DNA from 3 places in the Leifsonia sp. 10N434 genome. Region 2 is predicted to be linked to each of the others. Evidence: predicted binding sites of a transcription regulator. Region 2 holds the regulator's gene; each other region holds the start of a gene.

Region 1 (9,734 bases), on a different contig from region 2:
CATCGTCGGCACGGCGGTCGGCATGGCGATGAACGGGATGCGCCCCGTCGTCGAGATGCAGTTCGACGCCTTCGCGTATCCCGCGTTCGAGCAGATCGTCGACCACGTGGCCAAGATGGGCAACCGCACCCGTGGCTCCGTTCGCCTGCCGATGGTCATCCGCATCCCGTACGCGGGCGGCATCGGCGGCGTCGAGCATCACTCCGACTCCTCGGAGGGCTACTACGTGCACACGCCCGGGCTCACGGTCGTGTCCCCGGCGACGCCGCAGGACGCCTACGGGCTGCTGAGGGCGGCGATCGCGTTCCCCGACCCGGTCGTCTTCCTCGAGCCGAAGAAGCTGTACTGGTCGACGGGCGTCGTCGACGTGACCGCGCCGCTGCCCGAGCTCGGCCGCGCACGGATCGCCCGCGAGGGCACGGATGCCACCCTGATCGCCTACGGGCCGTCGGTGCCCGTGGCGCTCGCCGCCGCCGAGGCCGCCGAGCAGGAGGGGCGCAGCCTGCAGGTGATCGACCTGCGCAGTCTCGTGCCGTTCGACGACGAGACCGTGTGCGACGCCGTGCGCGCGACCGGCAGAGCGGTCGTCGTGGCGGAGGCGCCCGGGTTCGCCAGCATGGCGTCGGAGATCGCGGCGCGCGTCTCGGAACGCTGCTTCCACTACCTTGAGGCGCCGGTGCGACGCGTGACCGGCTTCGACATCCCGGCCGCGCCGCCGAAGCTCGAGCGGTACTCGCTGCCGGGAGTCGACCGGATCCTCGACGCCGTCGACGACCTGCAGTGGGAAGACGCATGACCGCCCGCGTCTTCGCGCTGCCCGACCTCGGCGAGGGCCTCACCGAGGCCGAGCTCGTGCACTGGCTCGTCGCGATCGGCGACACCGTGCGCATCGACCAGCCGATCGCCGAGGTCGAGACCGCGAAGTCGATCGTGGAGGTGCCGTCGCCGTACGCCGGCGTGATCGAGAAGCTGCACGGCGAGGAGGGCGACACGCTGGATGTCGGCGCGCCGTTCATCGAGGTGCGCGAGCCGGCCGACGATGCGGCGGCTCCCGCCCAGAGCAGCGAACCGGATGCGGCTGCGCCCGCCGCTGCCGGCTCGGGCTCCGGTCACGTGCTCGTCGGCTACGGCACGTCGGACATCCAGCATTCTGCGCGCCGCCGCCGGGGCCGCGCGTCCACGGTCACGGCCGCGCCGGCCGCGCCGGCCGCAGCGACCGCGCCGGCCGCAGCGGCCGCGCCGGTCACCGGGATCGTGCCCGTCATCTCACCCGTCGTGCGCACCCTGGCACGGACGCACGGCGTCGACCTGTCGACGATCCGTCCCACCGGCGACGGCGGCGTCGTCACCCGCCGCGACGTCGAGCAGGCGTTCGCGACCCAGGCCGAGCCGGCGATGCCGGGCACCGAGCCCGCCTCCGCACCCACTTCCGCGCCTGCGGACGGCGCTCCGGCCGACTCGCGCACCGGCCTCGCCATCGCGGCGACGACCCCGTTCAGCCTGTTCCGCCGCACGGTGGCCGCGAACATGACGCGCAGCCGCTCCGAGATCCCCGAGGCGACCGTGTGGGTCGACGTGGACGCGACCGAGCTGTGGGACGCGCGCAAGCGCATCCGGCTGGGGGACCGCACGCCGTCGCTGCTGTCGTTCGTCGCCCGCTTCACGCTGGCCGCGCTCGCCAGGCGCCCAGAACTCGCCGGCCGGGTGACCGCATCCGGCGACGGGCTCGAGACCTTCGAGGGCGTCAACCTCGGGTTCGCCGTCGACTCGCCACGCGGGCTGGTCGTTCCGGTGGTGCGCCGCGCAGACCGGATGACCATCCGCGAGCTCGACGCCGCCTTCGACCGCCTCACCCGGCAGGCACGGGAGGGATCGCTCGCCCCGGCCGAGCTCACCGGCTCCACGTTCACGATCAACAACTACGGGAGCCTCGGCGTCGACGGCAGCGCCGCGATCATCAACCACCCGGAGGTCGCCATCCTCGGGATCGGCCGGATGATCGAGCGTCCGTGGGTCGTCGACGGCGCTGTCGTGCCGCGCCGGATCGCCCAGCTGTCCCTTGTCTTCGACCACCGCGTCACCGACGGCGGTGTCGCGGCCGGGATGCTGCGCGAGGTCGCCGACGCCGTCGAGTCGCCGCTCGCGTTGCTCGCCGACGCGCCGCCGGCGTGAGCGTACGCTGAGGCGCATGACCGACAAGAAGCCCTCCGAGACCGACGACGACCACGACCTGAGCGAGGAGAAGCTCGTGGCACCCGAGGAGAACATCGACTGGCTGCCCCAGCCGGAGCCGACCGATGGCGAGGCACCGGCCCCCTGACCGCGGCCCGTAGGCTTGGGTGGTGAACACGCCGCCCAAGCCCCATCTTCCCGTCTGGGTCGCGATCGTCGCCCTGGTGCTCTGCGGCGCCCTGGTCGCGGTGCAGTCCCGCATCAACGGCGAGCTCGGCCGGCAGCTCGGCGACGGCTTCACGGCCGCGCTGATCTCCTTCGGCTCCGGCCTGGTCATCCTGGTGATCGCGCTGGCGTTCGCTCCGGCCGGCCGGCGCGGGCTGGGGCGCGTGCGCACAGCCCTCCGCGACGGCGAACTGCGCTGGTGGTACGTCTGCGGCGGCGCGGCCGGTGCGTTCCTGGTGCTCTCGCAGGGACTGACGGCCGCCGTGCTCGGCGTGGCCCTCTTCACGGTGGCGATCGTCGCCGGGCAGACGGTCAGCGGCCTCGTCTTCGACCGGATCGGTCTCGGCCCCGGCGGCAAGCGCCTGCTCACCGCTTCGAGGGTGGTCGGCGCCGTCCTCGCCCTGGTCGCCGTCACCTGGGCCGTCTCGGCGCAGCTGAGCGGCTCGGTCCCGCTCTGGATGCTCGTGCTGCCGCTGATCGCGGGGCTCGGCCTCGGCTGGCAGCAGGCGGTCAACGGGCGCGTGCGTGTCTCCTCCGGAAGCGCGCTGACCGCGACGTTCCTCAACTTCCTCGTCGGGACCGCCGTGCTGCTCGTGCTCATGGTGGTGCACTCGGCGCTCGTGGGATGGCCGACCTCGCTGCCGACCGCACCCTGGCTCTATCTCGGCGGCGCGATCGGCTGCATCTTCATCGGGGGCTCGGCGCTCCTGGTGCGCGTGACCGGAGTGCTGGTGCTCGGCCTCGCCACGGTGGCCGGTCAGCTGCTGGCGGCGCTGCTGCTCGACGTGGTTGCGCCGGCGGACGCGCATCCGGTGGCCTGGTCGACGGTCGCGGGAACACTGCTGGCCCTCGTCGCGGTCGCGGTCGCCAGCATCCGGTGGAAGCGGCCTGTCGCGTCTACTGAGGCGTAAGCCGCCGTGGCCCTCCGAGCGTGGCCCTCCGAGCGTGGCCCTAGGAGAGGGTCGTGAGGTACCGCTCCGGGTCGATCGACTTGCGGAAGCCTTCCTTCGAGCCGTCCGGGATGCCGCCGACGTAGAGCCAGCCCAGCAGCCGCTCGTTCTTCTTCAGGCCGTGCATCGCGTGCACCGCCTTCGAGCGGGTGTGGTGACCGGTGCGCCAGATCACGCCCCAGCCCGCATCGTGCAGCAACAGGCTCAGGATGTGCGCGACGCCCGAGGCCACCGCGTCCTGCTCCCAGCCGGGCACCTTCTCGCTCTTCGTGCGCACCGCGACCACGGCGAGCAGCAGAGACGAGCGGAGCGGCTTGGAGGCGAGCTTCTCCGCGTCGGAACCGTTCGCGTGGGCGTCCTTGACGAACGCCGCGCCGAGGCGCTTACGGGCGTCGCCGCGGAGTTCGATGATGCGCCACGGGTGCATCGAGCTGTGATCGGCGACGCGTCCCGCGGCTGCTACCAGGGGGAGCAGCTCCTCGTGCGACGGGGCGGCTTCGGTGACGCGCGAATAGGAGCGCCGCGACGAGACGGCGTCGACGAGGGAGACCACGGTCACTCGGCCGGGCTGAAGTTGAGCGAGATCGAGTTCATGCAGTAGCGGTCGCCCGTCGGGGTGCCGAAGCCGTCGTCGAAGACGTGGCCGAGGTGCGAGCCGCAGGCGGCGCAGCGGACCTCGGTGCGGACCATGCCCAGGCTGCGGTCCTCGATGAGCTGCACGGCCTCGGGCCGCACCGACTCGTAGAAGCTCGGCCAGCCGCATCCGGAGTCGAACTTGGTTCCGGACTTGAAGAGCTCGGCGTTGCAGGCGGCACAGGTGTAGAGGCCGGCGCGGCTCTCGTCGAGCAGCTCGCCGGTCCAGGGACGCTCCGTCGCGGCCTCGCGGAGCACCGCGTACTGCTCGGGGCTGAGCTCCTCGCGCCACTCATCGTTGCTCTTGGTGACGTCGTAGTTCATGGCGGGGTCCTTTCGTCAGACACAACACTAAACGGCGGCGGGGTCGTCCCTGTTCCCTGATTCGCCGCCTGACCTGCCACGGGATTTCCAGGCGACGTGCCGCGGGCTTGGGGCAACACACAGAATCGCGCAAATAGGATGAACCGCGAATGGCGGCTCGACATGGCAGTAGCTCGGTACGCGACGGAAGGGCGTGAGGTGGCGAACGCGGCAGACGACCAGGCTCGCTCCGCGCATCCGGACACGGGACTGAGCGAACGCGATGCCTCGATCCTCGCCTTCGAGCGGCAGTGGTGGCGTCACGCCGGCGCCAAGGAACAGGCGATCCGCGAGGAGTTCGGTCTTTCCGCGGCACGGTACTATCAGCTGCTTGGGGCGTTGATCGACTCGCCGGCCGCCCTGCAACACGACCCGATGCTCATCAAAAGGCTGCACCGCGTGCGCGAAGCTCGCATCGCCGCCCGGAGCACCAGGACGCTCGCGTCCGACAACTGAGGACCCCCGACACGATGGCTGAGAAGTACCCGAAGGACCGTTTCGACACGATCCCAGAAGACCTGCACCGCGTCGGCGCCCACCGGGCGCCCCGCGCGCGCGGCCGTGGCTGGATCGGCGTCGGCTGGGCGGCTCTCGCCACCGTCGTGCTCGTCGGCCTCGGCGTCTTCGGTCTGTCACTTGTTGACAGCGGCAACTCCTTCAACGGCGCCATCGGTTCGACGTCGAAGTCGGCGACGGCAACGCGCACGCCGACACCGACGCCGACCATCACTCCCATCGTCGACCCCAAGCTCACCGTCAACGTGCTGAACGGCACGGCGACCGCCGGGCTGGCCAACTCCGTCGGCGATGCCCTCGCCAAAGCCGGCTGGAAGGTCGGCGCTCGCGCCAACGCCAGCGAGACGGACCTGACGCAGACGATGGTCTACTACTCCGACCCCAAGAACCAGGCGGCCGCCCTCGGCGCTGCCAAGAGCCTGCCCGGTGCGAAGATCGGCCAGACGCAGGACTACGCGGAGACGGGCGCCGACCTCACCGTCGTCGTCGGCAGCGATTACAAGGGCTGATCCCCGTCGCATCCGGCCGCTCGCGGACCAGATGTTTCAGGCGTGTTTAACTTCGAACGAATTCGCGTCATTTCGTGCCTCATTCGTGAAAATGCTGGTGATTACTTGGATCGAAAGCATTAGTATCTGGATTCAACGCGCGGTGATGGGCCGTCGCTTCGAAACACAGCAATGGGAGTAATGCATGGCGAACGGAACCGTGAAGTGGTTCAACGCTGAGAAGGGCTACGGATTCATCACCGTCGACGATGGGGGACAGGACGTCTTCGTCCACTACTCCGCAATCGACATGAGCGGCTACAAGGTCCTTGAAGAGGGCCAGCAGGTCGTGTTCGAAGTCGGTAGTGGGCAGAAAGGCCCGCAGGCCGAGTCGGTTCGTCCGGCGTAGCACGCAGCTAGACCAATACAGGAGGAGCGCCGGCCCACGTGGCCGGCGCTTCTTCGTGCGCGGTGCGCCGCTCGGTGCTCCGCTCGTTGCTCCGCTCGTTGCTCCGCTCGTTGCGAACGGCGGCGTCTCGTCTTGCACTCGACAGCCCCGAGTGCCAGAATCGCTTTTAGCACTCCATCTGATCGAGTGCTAACCATTCGCATCTTTCGCAGACGTCCGGGAGGGACGAGAAACAAACATGGCAAAGATCATTGCTTTCAACGAGGACGCGCGCCGCGGCCTCGAGCGCGGCCTGAACATCCTGGCCGACACCGTCAAGGTGACGCTCGGCCCGCGCGGTCGCAACGTTGTGCTCGAGAAGAAGTGGGGCGCCCCCACCATCACGAACGACGGCGTCTCCATCGCCAAGGAGATCGAGCTCGACGACCCGTACGAGAAGATCGGCGCGGAGCTCGTCAAGGAGGTCGCCAAGAAGACCGACGACGTCGCCGGCGACGGAACCACCACCGCTACCGTGCTCGCTCAGGCGCTCGTCAAGGAGGGCCTCCGCAACGTGGCCGCCGGCGCCGACCCGATCACCCTCAAGCGTGGCATCGAGAAGGCTGTCGCCGCGGTGACCGCCGAGCTCATCGCCAACGCGAAAGAGGTCGAGACCAAGGAAGAGATCGCCGCGACCGCGTCGATCTCGGCCGGTGACTCGGTCATCGGTGAGATCATCGCCGAGGCGATCGACAAGGTCGGCAAGGAGGGCGTCGTCACCGTCGAGGAGTCGAACACCTTCGGCACCGAGCTGGAGCTCACCGAGGGCATGCGCTTCGACAAGGGCTACCTGTCGCAGTACTTCGTCACCGACCCGGAGCGCCAGGAAGCGGTCTTCGAGGACCCGTACGTCCTGATCGCCAACCAGAAGATCTCCAACATCAAGGACCTGCTGCCAATCGTCGACAAGGTGATCCAGGCGAACAAGCAGCTCCTGATCATCGCCGAGGACGTCGACGGCGAGGCTCTGGCCACGCTGATCGTCAACAAGATCCGCGGCATCTTCAAGTCGGTCGCCGTCAAGGCTCCCGGCTTCGGCGACCGCCGCAAGGCGCAGCTGCAGGACATCGCCATCCTCACCGGCGGTCAGGTCATCTCGGAGGAGGTCGGACTCAAGCTCGAGAACGTCACCCTCGACCTCCTCGGTACGGCCCGCAAGGTCACCATCACCAAGGATGAGACCACCATCGTCGAAGGCGGCGGAGACCCCGAGCAGATCGCGGGCCGCGTCGCCCAGATCCGCAACGAGATCGAGAACACCGACAGCGACTACGACCGTGAGAAGCTGCAGGAGCGCCTGGCGAAGCTCGCCGGCGGTGTTGCGGTCATCAAGGCCGGCGCCGCGACCGAGGTCGAGCTCAAGGAGCGCAAGCACCGCATCGAAGACGCCGTGCGCAACGCCAAGGCCGCTGTGGAAGAGGGCATCGTCGCCGGTGGTGGCGTCGCGCTCATCCAGGCCGGCAAGACCGCTTTCGAGAAGCTCGAGCTCACGGGCGACGAGGCGACCGGTGCGAACATCGTCAAGGTCGCCATCGAGGCTCCGCTCAAGCAGATCGCCATCAACGCGGGCCTCGAGGCCGGCGTCGTGGTCGAGAAGGTCCGCAACCTGCCGGTCGGACACGGCCTCAACGCCGCGACCGGCGAGTACGTGGACATGCTCGCCTCGGGCATCAACGACCCGGTGAAGGTCACCCGCTCGGCGCTGCAGAACGCTGCGTCGATCGCCGGACTGTTCCTCACCACCGAGGCCGTCGTCGCCGACAAGCCGGAGAAGAACCCGGCTCCGGTCGGCGACCCGACCGGTGGCATGGACTTCTAAGTCCCAGCACCTCTGCGAGAGGGCGTCTCCTTCGGGAGGCGCCCTCTTTCGTTGTGCCCGGAGGCTGTGGGCTGCGTGCCGGGGAAGCCTGCGGTCTGCATAACTCCGGAAGGTGGAGGTGACACGCCGGTCGGTTCCGCGTTCATCCGGAAGGTGGGGCGATTGCGGGCCGTTGTTCCGGAGTTGTGCGGGCGCCACCCTGTGCGGCTGTGAACGCCCTCGTGCGTAACTCCGGAAGGTTGAGGTGACACGCCGGTCGGTTCCGCGTTCATCCGGAAGGTGGGGCCATTGCGGGCTGATATTCCGGAGTTGTGCGGGTGGTAGCGGGGCGGCAGCGGGCAGCGAGGCGGCAGCAGGCCGTCGGTCGGCCCCGGCCGCGGGGCGGCCGCCGCGCCGCACGCGTCAGGCGGCGGGCGCGGTCAGCGGCTGCGGGGAGGAGGGCGACTCGGCGAGCGGCAGCGAGATGCGGAAGGTCGCCCCACCGCCCTCGGTCTCCACGACCTCCACGGTGCCGTTGTGTGCGGCGATGATCGACGACACGATCGCCAGCCCCAAGCCGCTGCCGCCCGTCTCGCGCGTGCGCGACGTGTCGGCGCGCCAGAAGCGCTGGAAGATCTTCTCGCGGATCTGCGGCGGGATGCCCTCGCCGTGGTCGCGCACCTCGAGGATCGCCCGATCGGTCTGGTGGTTCACCTGCACCACGATCTCGATGGGGCTGTCGTTGGCGGTGAAGCGCAGCGCGTTGCCCATGAGGTTCGTGACGACCTGGCGGATCTTGTTCTCCTCCGCCATGACGATCGCCGGCTCCGCGGCAGGAGCCTGGGGAAGGAGCACCTGCTCGGCCGTCTCGACCTGCATGGTCGCTCCCGTGCTCGCCCGGCGCGGACGCCGGCCGCGGAACCGCGCGAGCGTGGCGCCGGCGAAGGCGATGGGTCCGGTGGCGTTGGACGGCTTGCCCGCGTCGGGGACCGCCATCGGAACGGTGTCGAGGCCGGGCTCGTCGAGCGGGACCCGCGGAGAGAGCACGGCATCCGGGGTGAGCACGGTGACGACGCGGCCCGGTGACCCGGCCATCGCATCCATCGCGGCGTCGCGCGCGATCGGCACGAGATCGACCGGATGCAGGTCGAGCGGCTTGGTCTCGTCGAGGCGGGCCAGCTCGAGCAGGTCTTCGACGAGGACGCCCATGCGGATGGCCTCCTTCTCGATGCGGTCCATCGCCTGCGCGACGTCCTCCGGCGTCTGGAGCGCGCCCATCCGGTACAGCTCGGCGTAGCCGCGCACGGAGACGAGGGGCGTGCGCAGCTCGTGGCTGGCGTCGCCGACGAACCGGCGCATCTGCTCGATCGTCTTGGCGCGGTCGTTGAAGGCGCGGTCGATGCGGTTCAGCATCGTGTTCAGGGAGCGGTTGAGGCGGCCGACCTCGGTGTTCGGCGTGGCTCCGCCGAGGCGCTGGCTGAAGTCGCCGTCCGCGATGGACGCGGCGGTCTCCTCTACGGCACGCAGCGGCGCGAAGGTGGTGGTCACGAGCATCCGGGTGAGGCCGGCGCCGACGATCACGACGATCACGCCGAACCCGAGGAAGATCGCGAGGAAGCTCGCCATCACGGTGTCGATCTGTCCGGTGGAGGTCGCGACGATCGCGGTGCCGAGCGATCCGGCCGGCGACACGAGCGTGACCGTCTGGGTCAGCGCGCGGTAGAGCGTGTGCCCGTCGTTGCTCGGCAGGTTCGCCGCGCCCTGCTGGCTCCAGCTCTTACCCGTCGCCAGGGAGAGCTTCTCGGGGATCGCCGGGCGGCGCGACTCCGGGATGTTCGACCAGTTCGAGCGCACCAGCTTGCCGTCGGCGTCGTACAGGGCCGCGAAGTAGTTCGACGAGCTGCCGTCCGACGCGATCTTGTCGCTGTCGGACGTGCTGCTGCCGAGGTACGCGTTGAGGTTGTTCGGCTGCGAGGCGGCCCCGAGCTGAGCATCCAGCTGATTGAGCAGCACGGGCTTCAGCATCGCCATCGTGCCGATGCCCGTGACGAGCAGCCCGAGCGTCAGCATCAGCACGGTCACGCCCGTGATCTTGGTGCGGAGAGAGATCGCGTTCCAGCGATCGAGAAGGCGTGCGTGCA
Region 2 (9,734 bases):
GTCTTCATCGAGGGCGCAGAGGTGTACCGCTGGGAGGGCGACCACGGCGTCGTCGTCGAGCGCTCCGAGCGGTTCGACACGGCCGTCTGACCCGTCGGCGGGTGCCGTCCGATCCGTCGACGGCGCCCGCTCGCCCGGCAGCCGATGCCGCCGCCGACGCCCGAATAGGGAAGCGGGCTCGGCTCGTGGGAGAATCGACCCACAATGTCACCACGAGCTCTGAAGGCCCTCGAGCCCGCCGCGACCGATCCGGCGTTCATCCGCAATTTCTGCATCATCGCCCACATCGACCACGGCAAGTCCACCCTGGCCGACCGGATGCTGCAGATCACCGGCGTCGTCGCCGAGCGCGACATGCGCGCGCAGTACCTGGACCGCATGGACATCGAGCGTGAGCGCGGCATCACGATCAAGAGCCAGGCCGTGCGCATGCCGTGGGCCGACGACTCCGGTCAGTCCTTCACGCTCAACATGATCGACACCCCAGGGCACGTCGACTTCACCTACGAAGTGTCGCGATCGCTGGCGGCGTGCGAGGGTGCGATCCTCCTCGTCGATGCTGCGCAGGGCATCGAGGCCCAGACGCTGGCCAACCTGTATCTCGCGCTCGAGAACGACCTCACGATCATCCCGGTGCTCAACAAGATCGATCTGCCGGCGGCCGATCCCGACAAGTACGCCGCCGAGCTCGCGAGCCTCATCGGCGGCCGTCCCGAAGACGTCCTCCGCGTCTCCGGGAAGACCGGCATGGGCGTGGATGCCCTGCTGGATCGTGTCGTCGAACTCATCCCGCAGCCGGTCGGCAAGAAGGATGCGCCGGCTCGCGCGATGATCTTCGACTCGGTCTACGACAGCTACCGCGGTGTCGTCACGTACGTCCGGATGATCGACGGCAAGCTCTCGCCGCGCGAGCGCATCCAGATGATGTCGACGAAGGCGACGCACGAGATCCTCGAGATCGGCGTGAGCTCCCCGGAGCCGACCCCGTCGAAGGGCCTCGGCGTCGGCGAGGTCGGATACCTCATTACGGGTGTGAAAGACGTGCGCCAGTCGAAGGTCGGTGACACGATCACGACCGCGTCGAAGCCGGCGACGGAGGCCCTCCCGGGCTACACGGAGCCCAAGCCGATGGTGTTCTCGGGTCTCTACCCGATCGATGGCAGCGACTATCCCGAACTGCGCGAGGCGCTCGACAAGCTCAAGCTGTCGGATGCCGCGCTCGTGTACGAGCCGGAGACCTCGGTCGCCCTCGGCTTCGGCTTCCGCTGCGGCTTCCTCGGACTCCTCCACCTCGAGATCGTCACCGAGCGCCTCGAACGGGAGTTCGGTCTCGACCTGATCACGACGGCCCCCAGCGTGATCTACGAGGTCACCACCGAGGACAAGAAGACCATCACGGTCACCAACCCGAGCGAGTTCCCCGGCGGCAAAATCGCCAAGGTCGAGGAGCCGATGGTGAAGGCCGCCATCCTCGCCCCCAAGGACTACGTCGGCGTCATCATGGAGCTGTGCCAGAGCCGCCGCGGCGCGCTCATGGGCATGGAGTACCTCGGCGAGGACCGCGTGGAGATCCGCTACACCATGCCGCTCGGCGAGATCGTGTTCGACTTCTTCGACCAGCTCAAGAGCCGCACCGCCGGCTACGCGTCGCTCGACTACGAGCCCGCCGGCGAGCAGGAGGCAGATCTGGTGAAGGTCGACATCCTGCTGCAGGGCGAGCAGGTCGACGCGTTCAGCGCGATCGTGCACCGCGACAAGGCCTACGCCTACGGCGTGCTGATGACCGGGCGGCTGCGCGAGCTCATCCCGCGCCAGCAGTTCGAGGTGCCGATCCAGGCCGCCATCGGCGCGCGGATCATCGCCCGCGAGAGCATCCGGGCCATGCGCAAGGACGTGCTCGCGAAGTGCTACGGCGGTGACATCACCCGCAAGCGCAAGCTCCTCGAGAAGCAGAAGGAGGGCAAGAAGCGCATGAAGATGGTGGGCCGGGTCGAGGTACCGCAGGAAGCCTTCATCGCCGCGCTCTCGGGCGACGTCGAGAAGAAGGACAAGAAGTAGGCACGCCATGCGACGCTCAACGTTCACCGATCAGCCCGTGACGTACGGCGCGGTGGGCGGCACGCAGGCTCCCGACCTGCTGTACTACCCGCCGAAGGGCTACCGCCCCCTTGAGCGCCAGGCGCGGCTCGGCAGCGGCGAGGAGCGCTTCGCCACGGCGGTCACCTCCCTCATGACGTGGGGCGTGCAACGGGGGAGCGGGATCAAGGTCACCGACGCCCACGAGGGGACCGGCGTGCAGTACGAAGGGGTGATCTTCAACCCGGACGGCTCGCCCGCCAAGCTCCAGGAGCACCGTCAGGCCGAGGCCGTGTTCGCGGATGACGGGTCGCCGTACATCGCCAACGGCATGACCGCCGTGCTCAAGATCCCCTTCGGTCCCATTCACGTCTCGGCGCCGATGCGCGTCGTCTACGTGATCGACGAGCCCAACCGCGCCGGCTTCGCCTACGGAACCCTGCACGGGCATCCGGAGAGCGGCGAGGAGGCGTTCATCGTCGAGCAGCGGGACGACGGGTCCGTCTGGTTCGTGCTGCGTGCGTTCTCGCGGCCGGCGAACGGCTTCTACCGTGCGTTCGGGCCCATCCTGCGGCTGGTGCAGCGTCACTACACGGCGAAGTACCTGCGCGCCCTCCTGCCCGTTCGGTCGGTCTGACCGTGCCGAGTGCTCTTCCGCTGGGCGATCCGGCGCCCGCCGACGGCCTGCTGCCCGCGTCGACCGCCGAGCGCGCCGCCGAACGCAACTTCGGCGTCTATCTGCACGTGCCGTTCTGCCGGGTGCGCTGCGGCTACTGCGACTTCAACACGTACACGGCGACCGAGCTCCGCGGAGTCGCGCAGAGCGACTACGCCGCGCATGCGATCAGCGAGGTCGCGTTCGCGGCCGGGGTGCTCGAGGCGACCGGCATCGCACCGCGTGCGGCGTCCACCGTCTTCTTCGGGGGCGGCACGCCGACGATGCTGCCGGCGACCGACCTGACGGCCATGCTCGCCTCCGTGCGCGACGCGTGGGGCCTCGCCGAGGGCGCCGAGGTGACGACCGAGGCCAATCCCGACTCCGTCGATGCCGCGTATCTCGAGCAGCTCGCGGCCGCCGGTTTCACGCGAGTCTCCTTCGGGATGCAGTCGGCTGTGCCTCATGTGCTCGCCACCCTCGAGCGCACCCACGACCCCGAGCGCGTTCCGCTCGTCGTCGAGTGGGCGCGTGCCGCCGGGCTCCAGGTGAGCCTCGACCTCATCTACGGCACGCCGGGGGAGTCGCTCGACGACTGGTCGCGGTCGCTCGAGAGCGCGATCGCCTGCCGTCCCGACCATCTGTCGGCCTACTCGCTGATCGTGGAGCCGGGCACCAAGCTCGCGCGCCAGATCAAATCGGGCGGCGTCGCGGAACCCGACGAGGACCTGCAGGCCGACATGTACGAACTGGCGGATGCTCGGCTCGCCGCCGCGGGCTACGGCTGGTACGAGGTCAGCAACTGGGCGACGGACGACGCCCACCGGTCTCGCCACAACCTCGCCTACTGGCAGGGACACGACTGGTGGGGCATCGGCCCTGGCGCGCACAGCCACGTCGGCGGCGTGCGCTGGTGGAACGTGAAGCATCCTGCGGCGTACGCCGGCCGGGTGCTCGCGGGCGAGTCGCCGGCCGCGGGCCGCGAGACGCTGGATGCCGAGACGCAGCGCGTCGAGCGCGTGCTGCTGCTGACGCGCATCCGGGACGGACTCTCGACCACCGAGCTCGACCAGCACGGCCGCACGGCCGTGGCCGGCCTGATCGCCGACGGCCTCGTGGACGCGAAAGCCGCCCTGCGCGGTGTCGTGGAACTGACACTGCGAGGGCGGCTGCTGGCCGATGCCGTTGTGCGGCGCCTGCTGGCCGACGACTGACCGGCAAAGCGGGCCGCGGCCGGCGGACCGGGCGCTTTCGCGACTAGCTGACGAACTTGATGGCGAGCGGGTAGGTGTAGAACTCGCCCTGGTTCGCCTTGACCGCCGCGATGATGCTGAAGACGATGTTGATCACCCAGGCGGCCGCCAGGATGAGGAACCCGATGAACACGATCGTCAGCAGCCAGCCGACGATGTAGGCGATGAAGATCGTGATCTGGAAGTTGAGCGCGGTCGCGGTGTGCGCCCGCACGAACGGTCCCTTGTCTTTCAGCACGAGGTAGCCGATCAGCGCCGGGATCCAGTTGAACAGGATGCCGCCGATGTGGACGAGCGTCGACCAGAGCTTCTCGTCGGACGGACTGAGCTGCTGCGGAGTACCGCCATACGGCGCTCCGGGAGGGGGCGGGGGCGTTGCGGACATCTTCACTCCTTGGGTGCGCCCGGACTGCGGGCGGGTCGGGACCACTGTCGCCACCAACTCTAGGACGATCGAGCCGAAACTGAGAAGAAGCCGGGAGGGCTGTCAGCCTCCCGGCTTCTTCTCGCGCCCGTCGCTGAGGCGGCGCCGACCTACTTGATGAACCGGAAGTTCACCGGATACCGGTACGTTCCCCCGCCGTTGACCTTGACGAAACCGAGGATCGAGAACACCAGGTTCACGACGTAGAGCACCCACGGGATCAGCAGGCCGAAGAGCAGCCAGCCGATGCCCGTGAACGACAGGATGGCGCCGACGATCTGGGAGGCGATCCAGACGATGATCCAGGTGATCTGCCAGTTGAGCGCTTCCTTCGCCTCCTGGTTGGTCAGCCGGCCGCGGTCTTTGAAGACGAGGAAGATGATCAGCGACGGCAGGATCCAGAGGATGCCGCCGAGGTGCGCGAAGGAGGCCCACTGCTTGTCTTGGGCCGGGTCGAGCGGGGCGGCCGGTGCGCCGTACGGCTGCTGCGGCTGCTGGGGCGGAACGCCGCCGTACGGCTGCTGCGGCTGCTGCGGCTGCTGGGGCGGAACCGATCCGTAGGGCTGCTGCGGCGGAACCGATCCGTAGGGCTGCTGGGGAGGAGGCGGCGGTACGGCGCCTGCGGGCGGAACGGGTTGCTGCGGCTGCTGCGGCGGAACCCCGCCCGCGGCCGGATCGCTCGGGGGTTGAGTCGGGTCGCTCATGATCGGTGCCTTTCGTTCGAGCTCGTTCGGATCGAACCGTCGGCCGGCCGGGCCTGCCGATCAGTGCGCGCCACGCAGTTGTGGGAGCGCATGCATACGGTACTGCTGTGAATCTCAGGCGTGCAATGAATGTGTCTGCGTGTCGGCACGATATGATTAGCACTCAAGAGAAGTGAGTGCTAACAGTTCGGACAGGAGGCGAGTCGTATGGTGTCCGAGCGCAGCCTCGAGGTTTTGCGTGTGATCGTGCAGGACTACGTCGCGTCTCGTGAACCGGTCGGCTCCAAGAGCATCGTGGAGCGGCACGCCTTCGGAGTCTCCGCCGCGACCATCCGCAACGACATGGCGGCGCTCGAAGAAGAAGAGCTGATCGTCGCGCCCCACACCTCATCCGGCCGGGTGCCGACGGACAAGGGCTACCGGCTGTTCGTCGACCATCTCGCCGAGATGCGTCCGCTCAGTCCCGCGCAGCGGCAGGCGATCGAGGTGTTCCTCGGGCAGTCCGTCGACCTCGACGACGTGCTCGCGCGCACCGTGCGCCTGCTCTCGCAGCTCACCAACCAGGTCGCGCTGGTGCAGTATCCGTCGGTCGCGCGCTCGCGCATCCGGCACATCGAGCTCGTCATGCTGGCGCCGCGACGGCTGCTCAGCGTGTTGATCACGGATTCCGGCGCGGTCGAGCAACGCGTCATCGAACTCGGGTCCGACCTGAGCGATGAAGACGTCGCGGAGATCCGGGGCGCCATCAACGGCGCGTCGGCCGGGCTGTCGCTGAACGACGCCGCACACCGGCTCAACGATCTGCCGGAGGCGCTCACCGAGCGCACCCGCGGCCTCGTCGCGCCCGTGGCGAGCGCACTGATCGACCAGATCGCCGCCAACCGCCAGGAGAAGCTGGTCATGGCCGGCGCTGCGAACCTCGTGCGCACCGAGCACGATTTCACCGGCAGCATCTTCCCGGTGCTGGAGGCGATCGAGGAGCAGGTCGTGCTGCTACGTCTGTTCGGCGAGATGGCCACCGATCAGCACGGCGTCGCCGTCAGCATCGGTCGCGAGAACGCCGCCTTCGGCCTGGCCGAGACCAGCGTGCTCTCCAGCGGTTACACCTCTTCCGGATCCGACATCGCCCGGCTGGGTGTGCTCGGACCGCTCCGCATGGATTACTCCAACAACATGGCGGCCGTTCGCGCGGTCGCCCGATACCTCTCCCGCCTGCTGGGCGAATAAGCACCGAACGAGAAGGAAAAGCCGTACGTGGCCGACCATTACGAAGTCCTGGGCGTTGAGCGCAACGCCACCCCCGACGAGATCAAGAAGGCGTACCGCCGCCTCGCGAGGGAACTCCACCCCGACGTCAACCCCAGCCCGGAGGCGTCCGAGCGATTCAAGCAGGTCACGCACGCGTACGACGTGCTGAGCGACCCGCAGCAGCGCCAGCAGTACGACCTCGGCCCGCAGCCCGGCTTCGGTGGCGGAGGCGGCGCGGACTTCGGCGGCTTCGGCGACATCTTCGAGACCTTCTTCGGCGGCGGCGGAACGTCGCGCGGCCCCAAGTCGCGCCGGGAGCGCGGTCAGGATGCGCTCCTGCGCGTCGAGGTCGACCTCGACGAGGTCATCTTCGGCACCCACCGCGACCTCGAGGTCGACACGGCTGTCGTCTGCGAGACCTGCAACGGGTCCTGCTGCCAGCCGGGCACGGCGCCGGTCACCTGCGACATCTGCCACGGCACCGGCAGCATCCAGCGCTCGGTCCGTTCGCTCCTCGGCAACGTCATGACCTCGAGCCCCTGCGGCACCTGCCGCGGGTACGGCACCGTCATCGCCACGCCGTGCGTCACCTGCCAGGGTCAGGGACGCGTGCGCGCCCGCCGTACCGTACCGGTGGACATCCCCGCCGGCGTCGACACCGGCCTGCGTCTGCAGATGCCGGGCAGCGGCGAGGCCGGTCCCGCCGGTGGCCCCAACGGAGACCTCTACCTCGAGATCAAGGTCAAGCACCACGACGTCTTCAGCCGCGACGGTGACGACCTGCTCTGCACCCTCGAGGTCGCGATGACGGATGCGATCCTCGGCACCACCGCGACGGTCAAGGCCCTCGACGGCGACATCAGCATGGACCTCAAGGCCGGCGTGCAGAGCGCGGATATCATCACGATCAAGGACCGCGGCATCACGCACCTGCGTGGCAGTGGGCGAGGCGACCTGCGGGTCGGCATCCAGGTGGTCACGCCGGTGAAGCTCGACCACAAGGAACGCGAACTCATCAAGCAGTTCGCCGCGGCCCACAAGCACACCGAGCCGACCCTGGCGCGATTCCAGCAGGGTCTCTTCGCGAAGCTGCGCGACCGGTTCCTCAACGTCTGATCCGGGGTCTGGTCCGTCATGAGCGCGCTGTACTTCCGTGAAGACCTGGAGTCGATCGACGTGGGCGCCCGGCTCTCGCTGACCGGCCCGGAGGCCAAGCACGCGGCGACGGTGAACCGCACGCGTCCCGGCCAGTCGGTGATGATCGGCAACGGCCGCGGACTGATCGCGACCGGGGAGGTTCTGGTGGCCACGTCCACCGAGCTGACGATCGAGGTCGAAACGGTTCAGCACGTCGCATCCCCGTCGCCTGCGGTGACGCTGGTTCAGGCCCTCGCCAAGGGCGACCGCGACGAGCTGGCGATCCAGGCGTCGACGGAGCTGGGTGTCGACCGGGTGGTTCCCTGGGCCGCCGCGCGTTCGGTGTCGCGCTGGGAGGGCGCCAAGATCGCGAAGGGCCGCGACCGCTGGGCGACGATCGTGCGGGAGGCGGCGAAGCAGTCCATCCGGGCGTGGGTGCCGTCGGTCGGCGAGCTGTCGTCGACGAAGGCGGTGGCCGAGTTGAGTGGATCATCGCGCGTTCTGGTGCTCGAGCCGGATGCGACGACGCGGCTGAGCGACATCGTCGTCGAGACGGGTCCGGATGCGCGCCCGCTCGTGCTCGTGGTGGGGCCGGAGGGCGGGATCGCGCCGGAGGAACTCGGGCTGCTGACCGCTGCGGGAGCGGAGCTGGTGCGGCTGGGGACGACGGTGCTTCGCACGTCGACGGCCGGACCCGCTGCGTTGGCTGTGCTGAACGGTGCGCTCGGGCGTTGGTGAGTTCAGCCGGGTCTCGCGGACTCTCCTCCACAGGTCCTTAGTTCCCAAAGTTGTCCACAGGTAATTGCCTGATCAGAGGGTCATTCTGACGGTCCGAATGTCAGTGGTCGCTGATTGACTGGTGTCATGACCAACCGCCACGCCGATCGGATGCGCGAGTTCCTTGCGCCCTTCGCCACGCCGAATCGGTTCGCCCGCGACGAGCTTTTCGGGGCCCTCACCGAGCTCGGCGAGCTCCAGGCCGCACTCGACGCGGTGAAGCTGCGGGTGGTGGGCGAAGTGGTTGCGCGTTCGATTCTTCCCTGCGACGAGAACCCGGTGTCGCGCGCAGGTCATGCATCCATTGCATCGCTGCTGGCGGAGCGGTGGCGCATCTCGCTTTCTGCCGCACGCACCATGCACGTGGTGGGCGAAGCGATCGCTCCGCGGCGGTCGCTCGTGGGTGAGAGTCTCCCGTCCCGGTTCCCGGTGGTCGCCGCTGCCCTCGGCGCAGACGATGCCGGCGGCGCGATCCTCAGCCTCGACGAGGCCGCCGTCATCGTGCGCGAGCTGACGAAGGCGGAAGCGAACTGCAGCGTGGACGAACGCTCTCTGGGCGAGAGCCTGCTGGTCGAGCGCGCCCGCGATCTGGGCGTGGCCGACCTGCGGTGCCTGGCCGTTCACGTGCGGGATCGTCTCGATCAAGACGGCATCCGCCCACGGGAGGAGCGACAACGGCAGCGACGGTCGCTCGCGATCAGCACCACGTCCGACGGGATGACGCATGTCGACTGGTACCTCGATCCGGAGTCGGCAGGCCATGTGGTTTCGGCGATCGACGCGGTCGTCGGGCATGGGATGCGGTCGGTTGGATTCAGGGATACCGACGAGGGTTCGAGCGATTGTGCCGAGGGTGAGTCGATCGAGGAGTTGCCCGACTCGCGAACCATCGCACAGCGTCGATCCGACGCCGGAACAGAGGTGTTCCGGCATTTCGCCGCCTGCGAGCAACGCGTGAGCCTGGGCGGTGCACCCGTGACGATGGTCGTGCGCGTCGGCCTCGATGCATTGCGGGCCGGCATCGGCGCAGCGGAGATCGACGCTGTGTCGACTCCGATCAGCGCGTCGACCGCACGGCGGATGGCACTGGACGCCCGAGTGATCCCTGTCGTACTCGGTGGCGCGAGCGAGGTGCTCGACCTCGGCCGAAGCAGGCGGCTGTTCTCGAAGGCCCAGCGGCTGGCTCTCGCGGAGCGCGACGACGGCTGCGCGTGGCCCGGATGCCCGCATCCACCGACCTATACCGAGGCGCACCACATCCGCTGGTGGGAGGCGCATGCGGGACCGACCGATCTCCGCAACGGCGTGCTGCTGTGCTCGAGTCATCATCACCGCGTCCACCAGGACGACTGGGACATCGTGGTGCGCGACGCGGTGCCGCACTTCGTCCCGCCCTGGCACCTCGACGCGACCCGAAGGCCGCGAGCCGGTGGCCGGGTCCGGCTCAGACCCACGGGATG
Region 3 (9,734 bases), on a different contig from region 2:
GCCGCCGAGAAGGGCGGCTGGTCCAGCTTCATGGCGAAGGAGATCGCCGAGGAGCCGGATGCGGTGGCCAACACGCTGCGCGGCCGCCTGGTCGACGGCGCGGTGCACATCCCCGAGCTCGACGGCCTGGGCGACGAAGTGCTCGCCGAGATCGACCGCATCACGATCATCGCCTGCGGCACCGCGGCCTACGCCGGCATGGTCGGCTCGTACGCCATCGAGAAGTGGGCGCGCGTTCCCGTCTCCGTCGAGCTCAGCCACGAGTTCCGGTACCGGGAGCCGGTCATCACCGACCGCACGCTGGTGATCTCGATCAGCCAGTCGGGCGAGACCATGGACACGCTCATGGCGGTCAAGTACGCCCGCGAGGCCGGCGCGAAGGCGATCTCGGTCTGCAACACACAGGGTGCGACGATCCCGCGCGAGTCGGATGCGGCGCTCTACACGCACGCCGGTCCCGAGGTCGCGGTGGCGTCGACGAAGGCGTTCGTGGCCCAGATCACGGCCCTCTACCTCTTCGGGCTGCACCTCGCACGGGTGCGCGGAACGCTCAGTGCCGTCGCGCAGCGCGACGCGATCGCCGAGCTCGCCGCGGTCCCCGACAAGATCGCCACGGTGCTCGAGTCGCACGAGACGATCGCCCAGCTGGCCAAATGGATGTCCGACACCCGCTCGGTGCTGTTCCTCGGTCGCCACGTCGGGTACCCGATCGCGCTCGAGGGCGCGCTCAAGCTCAAGGAGCTGGCGTACATCCATGCAGAGGGCTTCGCCGCGGGCGAGCTCAAGCACGGTCCGATCGCGCTGATCGAGCCCGGCCAGCCCGTGTTCGTCGTCGTCCCCAGCCCGCGCTGGTCCGACGAGATGCACAAGAAGGTCGTCTCGAACATCCAGGAGATCCGCGCTCGGGGCGCCCGCGTGATCGCGATCGCCGAGGCCGGCGACGCCGCCGTGCTGCCGTTCGCCGACGAGGTCATCCGCATCCCGCTCGCTGCGCCGCTGTTCGAGCCGCTGCTGGCCGTGGTGCCGCTGCAGATCTTCGCGATGGAGCTCTCCTCCGCCAAGGGGCTCGACGTCGACCAGCCGCGCAACCTGGCCAAGTCGGTCACGGTCGAATAGCCGAAAGCACGTCAGTCATGATCGCCGGTATCGGGGTCGACGTGGTCGACCTGCAGAGGTTCACACGGGCGATCGAGCGCACCCCGCGGCTGCGCGAGCGACTGTTCACCGACTCCGAGCGATCGCTGCCCGTGCACTCGCTCGCCGCGCGGTTCGCGGCGAAGGAGGCGCTGATCAAGGCGCTCGGCGACTCGGAGGGCGTGCGCTGGCACGACATGGAGATCGTCCCCGATGAGGAGCGCAACCCGGGATTCGTGCTGCACAACGTCGTCGAGGGCGTCGTGCGCGACCGCGGCATCACGTCGATCCACGTGTCGATGACGCACGACGCCGGCATCGCGATGGCCTTCGTCGTGACGGAGATCGACGGGGGAGCCGGTCGTGGCTGACGGCACGCAGACCCCGAGGGATGCCACCCGTCAGGCGCCGGCCGAGAAACCGGAGGCCGCGTTCCGCGAGGCCGTGATCGACCTCGGCGCGCTGACCGCGAACGTGGCGCACCTGCGCGAGCTGGTCGGCACGGAGCACGTGATGGCGGTCGTCAAGGCGAACGCGTACGGCCACGGCGCCGTCGAGTGCGCGCGTGCCGCTCTGGCCGGGGGCGCCGACTGGCTGGGCGTCGCCGACCTGACCGAGGCGGTCCAACTGCGGGATGCCGGGATCGATGCGCCCCTGCTGGCGTGGCTGCACGACCCGGACGCGGACTTCGCTCCGGCGATCGAGGCGGGCGTCGACATCGGGGTCTCGTCGATCGCGCAGCTCGACGCGGTCGCGGACGCCCGGCGCGCACTCGTCGCGGCCGGGCGGCTCCACGGTCAGGCGCTGGTGCAGCTGAAGCTCGAGACGGGGCTGAGCCGAAACGGCATCTCGGAGCCGGAGTGGGCCGCGACCTTCGAGCGCGCCCGTGCCCTCGAGAAATCCGGCGACATCGTGGTGCGCGGCATCTTCAGCCACGTCTCGAACGCGTCGCCGGACGACGACGCTGCGGCGATCGACACGTACACGCGCGGTCTCGGGGTGGCCGCGGCTGCGGGGCTCGAGCCCGAGCTGCGTCACCTGGCCGCCTCCGCCGCGGCGCTGAGCCTCCCGGACGCCCGGTTCAATCTCGTCCGGCTCGGCATCGGAATCTACGGGCTGTCCCCGTTCGCCGGCCGGTCGAGCGCCGATCTGGGGTTGCGCCCGGTGATGACCCTGCGCGGGCGAGTCGCCGCCGTGCGCCGGGTGCAGGGCGGAACCGGCGTCTCGTACGACTACACGTACCGCACGACCTCGGATACGACTCTCGCCCTCGTGCCGCTCGGCTACGCCGAAGGCATCCCGCGGCACGCCTCCGGCCGCGCATCGGTGTCGATCGCGGGCGAGACCTTCCGGATCGCCGGACGCGTCGCGATGGACCAGTTTGTCGTCGATGTCGGCGATCACGATGTGCAGGTCGGCGACGAGGTCGTGCTGTTCGGCGATCCGGCGACCGGTGTGCCGTCGGCCGACGACTGGGCGGAGGCGGCCGGCACGATCAACTACGAGATCGTGACCAGGATCGGCGCCCGCGTGCGCCGCACCTACGTGGGGCGGCGATGACGGGCACGCTGCAGCCGCCCGTCGAGCGCGTCGTACCCACCGCCGACGGGATGCACGTGCTCGGCATCGAGCTCGCCGGCGTGTTGCGGGCGGGAGACCTGATCGTGCTCAGCGGTCCGCTGGGGGCGGGCAAGACGACACTGACCCGCGGGATCGGCGAGGGTCTCGAGGTTCGCGGACCGGTGACGAGCCCGACGTTCGTGCTGGCGCGCACGCATCCGAGCCTGGTCGGGGGAGCGCCGCTGGTGCACGTCGACGCCTACCGGCTGAGCAGCGCGCTCGAGCTCGACGACCTCGACATCGACTTCGCCCGGTCGATCGTCGTCGTCGAATGGGGCAGCGGGATGCTCGACGGCGTCGCCGAGTCGTGGCTGGAGGTCGACATCGTCCGTCCGACCGGAGCGCACGGCGCTCCCGGCGCCGAGATGCCGCCCGCGGCCGACGACGACGATCCCACCGAGGATCCCGACCCCGACGACGAACTCGACGCCGACGAGCCGCGCCGCGTCGTCATCACCGGATACGGCCCGCGCTGGCAGTCGCCGCCGCTCGCCTAGGCTGGAATCATGCTTCTCGCGATCGACACCTCCGCAGGAACGAGTGTCGCCGTCGTCGATCGGGACGGCGGGATGCTCGCCGAGCGCACGGAACCCGACACGATGCGGCACGCCGAGGTCGTCGGCGAACTGATCGAGGCGGTGCTGCGGGAATCCGGCGTAGCCGTCGCGGCGCTCTCCGGCGTGGTCGCCGGGATGGGTCCCGGCCCGTTCACCGGCCTGCGCGTCGGCATCGCCGCGGCCAAGGCGTTCGCTTTCGGCGCTGGCAAGCCGCTCGTCCCGGTGGTCAGCCACGACGCCGTGGCGTTCGAACGGTACGCGGCCGGACACGAGGGTCCTCTGCTCGTCGTGACCGACGCCCGACGCCGCGAGCTGTACTGGTCGACCTACACCGGCGTGGACGACGCGGGTCTGCCGATCCGCTCCGACGGCCCCGGCCTGAGCCGCCCCGACCGGCTTCCCGAGACCGACCCCACCCAACCGGACCCCGCCCGCGTCGATGCGCGCATCGTGTCGGCCGGCTCGCTCGGGATGCTCGCCGAACTGCTGTACTCCAACGGCCGGCCCTTCGCCGCCGACGAGCCGCTCTACCTGCGCTCGCCGGATGTCACGCTCTCGAGCGGCCCCAAGCGGGTGAGCGCGTGACCGCCTGGCAGCTGCGCCGCGCGACGCCCGACGACGTCCCGGCGATCATGGAGCTCGAGCGCTCGACGTTCACGACCGACGCCTGGTCGGAGCACTCGATGCTGTCCGAGGTCCGCAGCGAGCACACCTACTACCTGGTGGCCTTCGAGCCCGAGCATCCGGAGCGCATCGACGGGTACGCGGGCCTGCTGTCGCCTGCGGGAGCCGCCGAAGGAGACATCCAGACCATCGCCGTCGCTCCCGCCGCTCGGCGCCACGGCCTCGGCCGCGCGCTGATGCTGGCCCTGATCGGCGAGGCGCGCAAACGCGGCGCCCGTGAGGTGTTCCTCGAGGTGCGCGCCGACAATCCGGCGGCCCAGACGCTCTACCGGGCGCTCGGCTTCGAGGAGATCGGGGTGCGACCGCGCTACTACCAGCCCGACGACGTGGACGCGATCGTGATGCGCCTCATCGTCCCGACCCCGGAGACGACCGTCGCATGAACCGCGAGAATCCGCTGGTGCTCGGCATCGAGACCTCCTGCGACGAGACCGGGATCGGGATCGTGCGGGGAGACACCTTGCTCGCCAACACCATCGCCTCGTCGATGGAGGAGCACGCCCGCTACGGTGGCGTCGTTCCCGAGGTGGCGGCCCGTGCGCACCTCGAGGCGCTCACGCCGACGCTCCGCACCGCCGTGGCGGACGCGGGCATCGAGCTGGCCGACATCGACGCGGTGGCGGTGACGAGCGGTCCGGGCCTGTCCGGCGCCCTGATGGTGGGCGTCGGGGCGGCGAAGGCGCTCGCGGTGTCGCTCGGCAAGCCCATTTACGCCGTCAACCACCTCGTCGGACACGTCGGGGCCGACCTGCTCGACGCGCACGGCGGGCCGGGGCATCCGGTCGAGCTCCCGACGATCGCCCTGCTCGTCTCGGGCGGGCACACCTCGCTGCTGCTCGTGCGCGACCTGGTCTCCGATGTGGAACTGCTCGGCGAGACGATCGACGACGCCGCCGGTGAGGCCTTCGACAAGGTCGCCCGCGTGCTGGGGCTGCCCTACCCGGGCGGACCGCAGATCGACCGGGTCGCCGCGGGCGGCGATCCGCGCGCCATCCGTTTTCCGCGTGGGCTCACCAAGCCGAAAGACCTGGACGCGCACCGATACGACTTCTCGTTCTCCGGCCTCAAGACGGCCGTCGCCCGCTGGGTGGAGCAGCGGCAGGATGCGGGCGAGCCGGTGCCGGTCGCCGATGTCGCGGCGAGCTTCCGCGAGGCGGTCGTCGACGTGCTGCTCACGAAGGCGCTCGCCGCCTGTCGCGACTACGACGTGCCGCGCCTGCTGCTCGGTGGCGGAGTGGTCGCCAATGCACGCATCCGGGAGGTCGCGGTCGAGCGCACCGAGGCGGCCGGAGTCGCGCTGCGCATCCCGGCGCTCTCGCTCTGCACCGACAACGGTGCGATGATCGCGGCGCTGGCCGCGCAGCTCATCCGGGCCGGGCACGAGCCGAGCACGCTCGGCTTCTCGGCCGATTCGACGCTGCCGGTCACGGAGATCCAGGTCGCGCGCTGAGCGGATGCGGTCCGGTCGGATGGGCTCCGGTCGGATGCGCGCAGGGCGCCGCCAGCTGTCCCGCCGTCCCGCGGTCCCGCGGTCTGAACCGTGTGGTACCACGGTGCCGAATACGGCTCCCGGCCTGACCAGACCGGCCCGGCCGGAATACCCTGGGATGACAGCGCTCGCGCGGGTCTCGTTGACACCTCTGAGGGCGCCTGCCACTATGGCTGCGATACAGGAACCTCTCAGAATTCGAAGGAGATTGGCCTCATGACCGACCCGAACGTGCCCGCGGAGCCGACGGACCCCGCAGCCGGAAACGGCGCAGTTCCGCCCGCCCCGACGGACGACACCACCGGCGCGGTTCCCCCCACGCCTCCCGTCTCCGACGCGGCAGCCGCTGCTGCCGCTCCCGCCCCGGTCGAGGGCGCACCCGCTCCGGCCGCACCGCCGGTCCCGCCGGCCCCGCCCGCTCCGGGCTACGGTCAGCAGGCGCCGTACGGTCAGCCCGCATACGGACAGCCGGCCTACGGCCAGCAGCCCCAGCAGCCGTACGGTCAGCCCGGCCAGCCCGGCCAGCCCGGCGCTCCCGCCTACGGGCAGCAGCCGCAGCAGCCGTACGGCCAGGCCGCCTACGGGCAGCCGGCGCCTGGCTACGCGCAGCCGTACGCCCCTCAGGCGAAGTCGCCCGTGCTGAGCATCCTGTCGATGGTCGGCGGCATCCTGAGCGTCGTGCTCGCCTGGGTGTACGGCCTCGGGTTCCCGTTCGGCGTTGCGGCCGTGATCCTCGGATTCATCGGCCGCAAGAAGGAGCCGGCGGCGAAGGGATTCTGGCTCACCGGCATCATCACCGGTTTCGTGGGGATCGCGATCGCGATCGTCGAGTGGGCGGTTATCATCATCGCCCTGATCGCGTTCTCGACCTACCGCGGCAGCTACACGTACTGAGCCCGGCCTCACCAGAGGCACGAACGGCCGGTCGGCGCACAGCGTCGGCCGGCCGTTCTGCGTGTCCGGGGGCCGCTCAGGCGGGCAGCCGCTCCACCAGGAGCGCGGTGTGCCGCCCCGCGACGCGCGTGAGCACCACGGTGGCAGAGCCCGATCCGCTCAGCGACAGGCGCTTGCGCAGGGCGGCGGGGTCGACATCCACCCCGCGCTTCTTGATCTCGAGGGTGCCGATGCCGCGCTGCCGGAGCGCCCGCTTGAGCTCCTTCTCCTGGAAGGGGAGGGTCTCGATCACGCGGAACCCCGTGGCGAACGGTGTGGAGGTGGCGTCGTCGGACGTGAAGTAGGCGATGCCGTCGGAGAGCATCCGGGCGTTCAGCGAGCGCGCGAGGTCGCCGATGAGACGGGCCCGGATGACGGCGCCGTCGGGCTCGTAGAGATAACCGCCGAGCGGGCCGGCCTCGACGTCTTCGCTGTCGGACGGCGCCGTCAGCTCGCTGGCCTCGTCGCCGTGCAGCACGAGGGCGGCGCGACGGATGCCCGACCGGGCGAGCGCGCCGAACCAGAGGCCCATCTCGACCAGCTGGCCGTCGACCGACACCCACTGCGCCTCGGCGCCCGTCGGGATGAGGTCGCGGTCGAGTCCGGGGCCGAGCTTCACGCCGACGGACCGGCCGGTTCCGAGCTCGAAGGCGAAGCCGAGCGACGGGGAGTAGTCGTCGGGGTCGGTGAGTCGCGCGGTCTGCCCGTGGCCGGCGGTGCGGCGGGCGGGATCGAGGAAGACGCCGTCGATCCCGTGCAGGTCTGCGTCTTCGGCCAGCCCGTGCTCGACGGTGGCGTTGTCGAACGGGGCGAGGTTGTAGCTCGCGATGGCCGCGGTGACCTCGTCGGCCTCGACGGCGGTCACCTCGAGGTCGAGCGCGGCGAGCGACATGGCGTCGCCGCCGATCCCGCAGCCGAGGTCGGCGACCCGGGTGAGCCCGGCGGCCGCGAAGCGCCCGGCATGCCGGGCGGCGACGGGAAGCCGCGTCGCCTGCTCGAGGCCGGCCTCGGTGAAGAGCATCCGGTCGGCGAAGGGACCGAACTTGGCGGCGGCTTTCGTGCGCAGCTTGGACTGCGTGAGCACGGCCGCCACGAGCCCCGGCGGATGCCCGGCCTTGCGCAGCTCGGTGACCAGAGCGAGCACATCCGATTTCGAGTGGTACGGGGGGAGGGAGTCGAGCAGCCGCAGCCCCTCGGGCGACAGCAGCTCGACCAGCTCAGACCGTTCCATGGCTTCACGCTACCCTCTTGGCACTCACGTTGCGTGACTGCTAATGAACCCTCTAAACTCGTGTTAGCACTCTCCGTGCGAGTGTGCTAACTCCAGTCTTCACGTCAGTGTTAGTTCAAGAAAGAGGTCAACCGTGTCGGTCTCCATCAAGCCGCTCGAGGATCGCATCGTTATCAAGCAGGTCGAGGCTGAGCAGACCACTGCTTCGGGTCTTGTCATCCCCGACACCGCCAAGGAGAAGCCCCAGGAGGGCGAGGTCGTGGCGGTGGGCCCCGGCCGTATCGACGACAACGGCAACCGCGTTCCGCTCGACGTCGCCGTCGGCGACAAGGTCATCTACTCCAAGTACGGCGGAACCGAGGTCAAGTTCGGTGGAGAGGACTACCTCGTCCTCTCGGCTCGCGACGTTCTGGCCGTCATCGTCCGCTGACGATCGGCTCTGAAGGCCCGGATGCTCAGGCATCCGGGCCTTCGTCGTCTGTGCGTAGAATCACCAGGTGTCCTCGAGCGAAACAGAACCAGCCGTCGCCGTCGCCGTCGCCAAGCCGTTGACGGAGCATCGCCGATCCGGGCTGATCTATGCGATCTCGGCGTACGTGCTGTGGGGCATCCTGCCCATCTACTTCCTCTCGCTGGTGCCGGCCAGCGCCTTCGAGATCGTGGCGTGGCGCGTTCTCTTCTCGCTCGTCTTCTGCGCCATCCTGCTCACCGTCACGCGCAAGTGGCGGGCCTTCGCCACGCTCCTCACCAACAAGCGCGTCGTCTTCACCATGGGGGTGGCCGGCGCCCTCATCTACGTGAACTGGCAGACGTATGTGCTCGCGACGGTCTCCGGCCACGTGGTCGAGGCGGCCCTCGGTTACTTCATCAACCCGATCGTCACGGTCTTTCTCGGAGTGATCGTGCAGCGCGAGAAGCTGCGCGTCGCCCAGTGGGTCGCGGTGGGCATCAGCATCATCGCGGTGGTCGTGCTGGCGGTCGGGTACGGCTCCATCCCGTGGATCGCTCTCATCCTCGCGTTCTCGTTCGGCCTCTACGGCCTCATCAAGAAGCGCGTCGGGCCGTCGGTCGACGCGGTGTCCGGGCTCACGCTCGAGACGCTGTGGCTCACCCCGGTCGCGATCGTCCAGCTCGTCGTCGTCGGGGCGACCGTCGGCATCACGATCGGCACGATCAGCGTCTGGCACACCGTCGCGATGGCGGGCGCGGGAGTGATCACCGCTGTGCCGCTGCTCTTCTTCGCCGCGGCGTCGCGCCGGCTCCCGCTGGTCTACATGGGCTTCATCCAGTACTTCGCCCCGTTCATCCAGTTCCTGGTCGGCGTGGTGGTGCTCCACGAGGCGATGCCGCCCGAGCGCTGGGTCGGGTTCAGCATCGTCTGGCTCGCGCTCCTCATCCTGGCGATCGACCTCGTCGCGTCCGCGCGCTCGAACCGCAGGACCGCCGCCCTCGACGTCGCGACCGTGGAATAACGCTCAGGGTTCTGCCGTTAGCATTGAGTATCCGTGGCGCTGGTGGCGGGCGGATTCTCCCATTCCTCGCGACGCTCTAAGGGGTGAAATGGATCAGACGGATCCGTTCGGCTTCATCGGATTGACCTACGACGACGTGATGCTCCTGCCCGGGCACACCGACGTCATCCCGAGCGAGGCGGACACGTCCTCCCGGCTCACCAAGCGCATCACGGTGGCGTCCCCGCTGTTGTCGAGCGCGATGGACACGGTGACCGAGTCGCGCATGGCGATCGCCATGGCGCGCAACGGCGGCATCGGCATCCTGCATCGCAACCTCTCGATCGAAGACCAGGCGGCGCACGTCGACAAGGTCAAGCGGTCCGAGTCGGGCATGATCACCAACCCCGTCACCACCACCCCCGACGCCACCGTCGAAGAGGTCGACCAGCTCTGCGGTCAGTTCCGCGTGAGCGGCCTGCCGGTGGTCGAGGGCGATGGAACCCTCGTCGGCATCATCACCAACCGCGACATGCGCTTCGTCTCGCCGTTCGAGCGCACGACCACGTATGTGCGCGATGTCATGACCCGGCAGCCGCTGATCACCGCGCCGGTCGGCATCGACCCCGACTCCG

The links. Region 2 encodes HrcA, which represses chaperone genes, less so after heat shock. Its sites were predicted from a motif close to TTNGCACTCGNNNNNNNCGAGTGCNAA; they were not measured.
Region 1: groL (chaperonin GroEL) is a predicted target of HrcA. The motif match lies at 5,923-5,949, and genes of this name have one in related genera.
Region 3: groES (co-chaperone GroES) is a predicted target of HrcA. The motif match lies at 7,666-7,692, and genes of this name have one in related genera.

The regions. Positions count from the first base shown of each region.
Region 1 covers NZ_JBFTHV010000004.1:363,030-372,763, reverse strand. Annotated here, with positions in the region: gene AC1DB1_RS13105 (alpha-ketoacid dehydrogenase subunit beta) at 1-796, shown strand, start outside; gene AC1DB1_RS13100 (dihydrolipoamide acetyltransferase family protein) at 793-2,172, shown strand; gene AC1DB1_RS13095 (hypothetical protein) at 2,189-2,320, shown strand; gene AC1DB1_RS13090 (DMT family transporter) at 2,343-3,308, shown strand; gene AC1DB1_RS13085 (nitroreductase family protein) at 3,349-3,900, opposite strand; gene msrB (peptide-methionine (R)-S-oxide reductase MsrB) at 3,903-4,304, opposite strand; gene AC1DB1_RS13075 (DUF3263 domain-containing protein) at 4,443-4,799, shown strand; gene AC1DB1_RS13070 (LytR C-terminal domain-containing protein) at 4,814-5,368, shown strand; gene AC1DB1_RS13065 (cold-shock protein) at 5,553-5,756, shown strand; gene groL (chaperonin GroEL) at 5,995-7,614, shown strand; gene AC1DB1_RS13055 (sensor histidine kinase) at 8,017-9,734, opposite strand, start outside.
Region 2 covers NZ_JBFTHV010000002.1:359,930-369,663, reverse strand. Annotated here, with positions in the region: gene AC1DB1_RS07445 (amidohydrolase) at 1-90, shown strand, start outside; gene lepA (translation elongation factor 4) at 205-2,058, shown strand; gene AC1DB1_RS07435 (DUF1990 family protein) at 2,066-2,713, shown strand; gene hemW (radical SAM family heme chaperone HemW) at 2,716-3,945, shown strand; gene AC1DB1_RS07425 (DUF4870 domain-containing protein) at 3,989-4,369, opposite strand; gene AC1DB1_RS07420 (DUF4870 domain-containing protein) at 4,519-5,112, opposite strand; gene hrcA (heat-inducible transcriptional repressor HrcA) at 5,320-6,339, shown strand; gene dnaJ (molecular chaperone DnaJ) at 6,367-7,476, shown strand; gene AC1DB1_RS07405 (16S rRNA (uracil(1498)-N(3))-methyltransferase) at 7,495-8,235, shown strand; gene AC1DB1_RS07400 (HNH endonuclease signature motif containing protein) at 8,362-9,734, shown strand, end outside.
Region 3 covers NZ_JBFTHV010000007.1:137,225-146,958, reverse strand. Annotated here, with positions in the region: gene glmS (glutamine--fructose-6-phosphate transaminase (isomerizing)) at 1-1,116, shown strand, start outside; gene AC1DB1_RS16965 (holo-ACP synthase) at 1,134-1,505, shown strand; gene alr (alanine racemase) at 1,498-2,694, shown strand; gene tsaE (tRNA (adenosine(37)-N6)-threonylcarbamoyltransferase complex ATPase subunit type 1 TsaE) at 2,691-3,251, shown strand; gene tsaB (tRNA (adenosine(37)-N6)-threonylcarbamoyltransferase complex dimerization subunit type 1 TsaB) at 3,261-3,896, shown strand; gene rimI (ribosomal protein S18-alanine N-acetyltransferase) at 3,944-4,378, shown strand; gene tsaD (tRNA (adenosine(37)-N6)-threonylcarbamoyltransferase complex transferase subunit TsaD) at 4,375-5,445, shown strand; gene AC1DB1_RS16935 (DUF4190 domain-containing protein) at 5,701-6,378, shown strand; gene AC1DB1_RS16930 (THUMP-like domain-containing protein) at 6,455-7,648, opposite strand; gene groES (co-chaperone GroES) at 7,782-8,078, shown strand; gene rarD (EamA family transporter RarD) at 8,146-9,120, shown strand; gene guaB (IMP dehydrogenase) at 9,209-9,734, shown strand, end outside.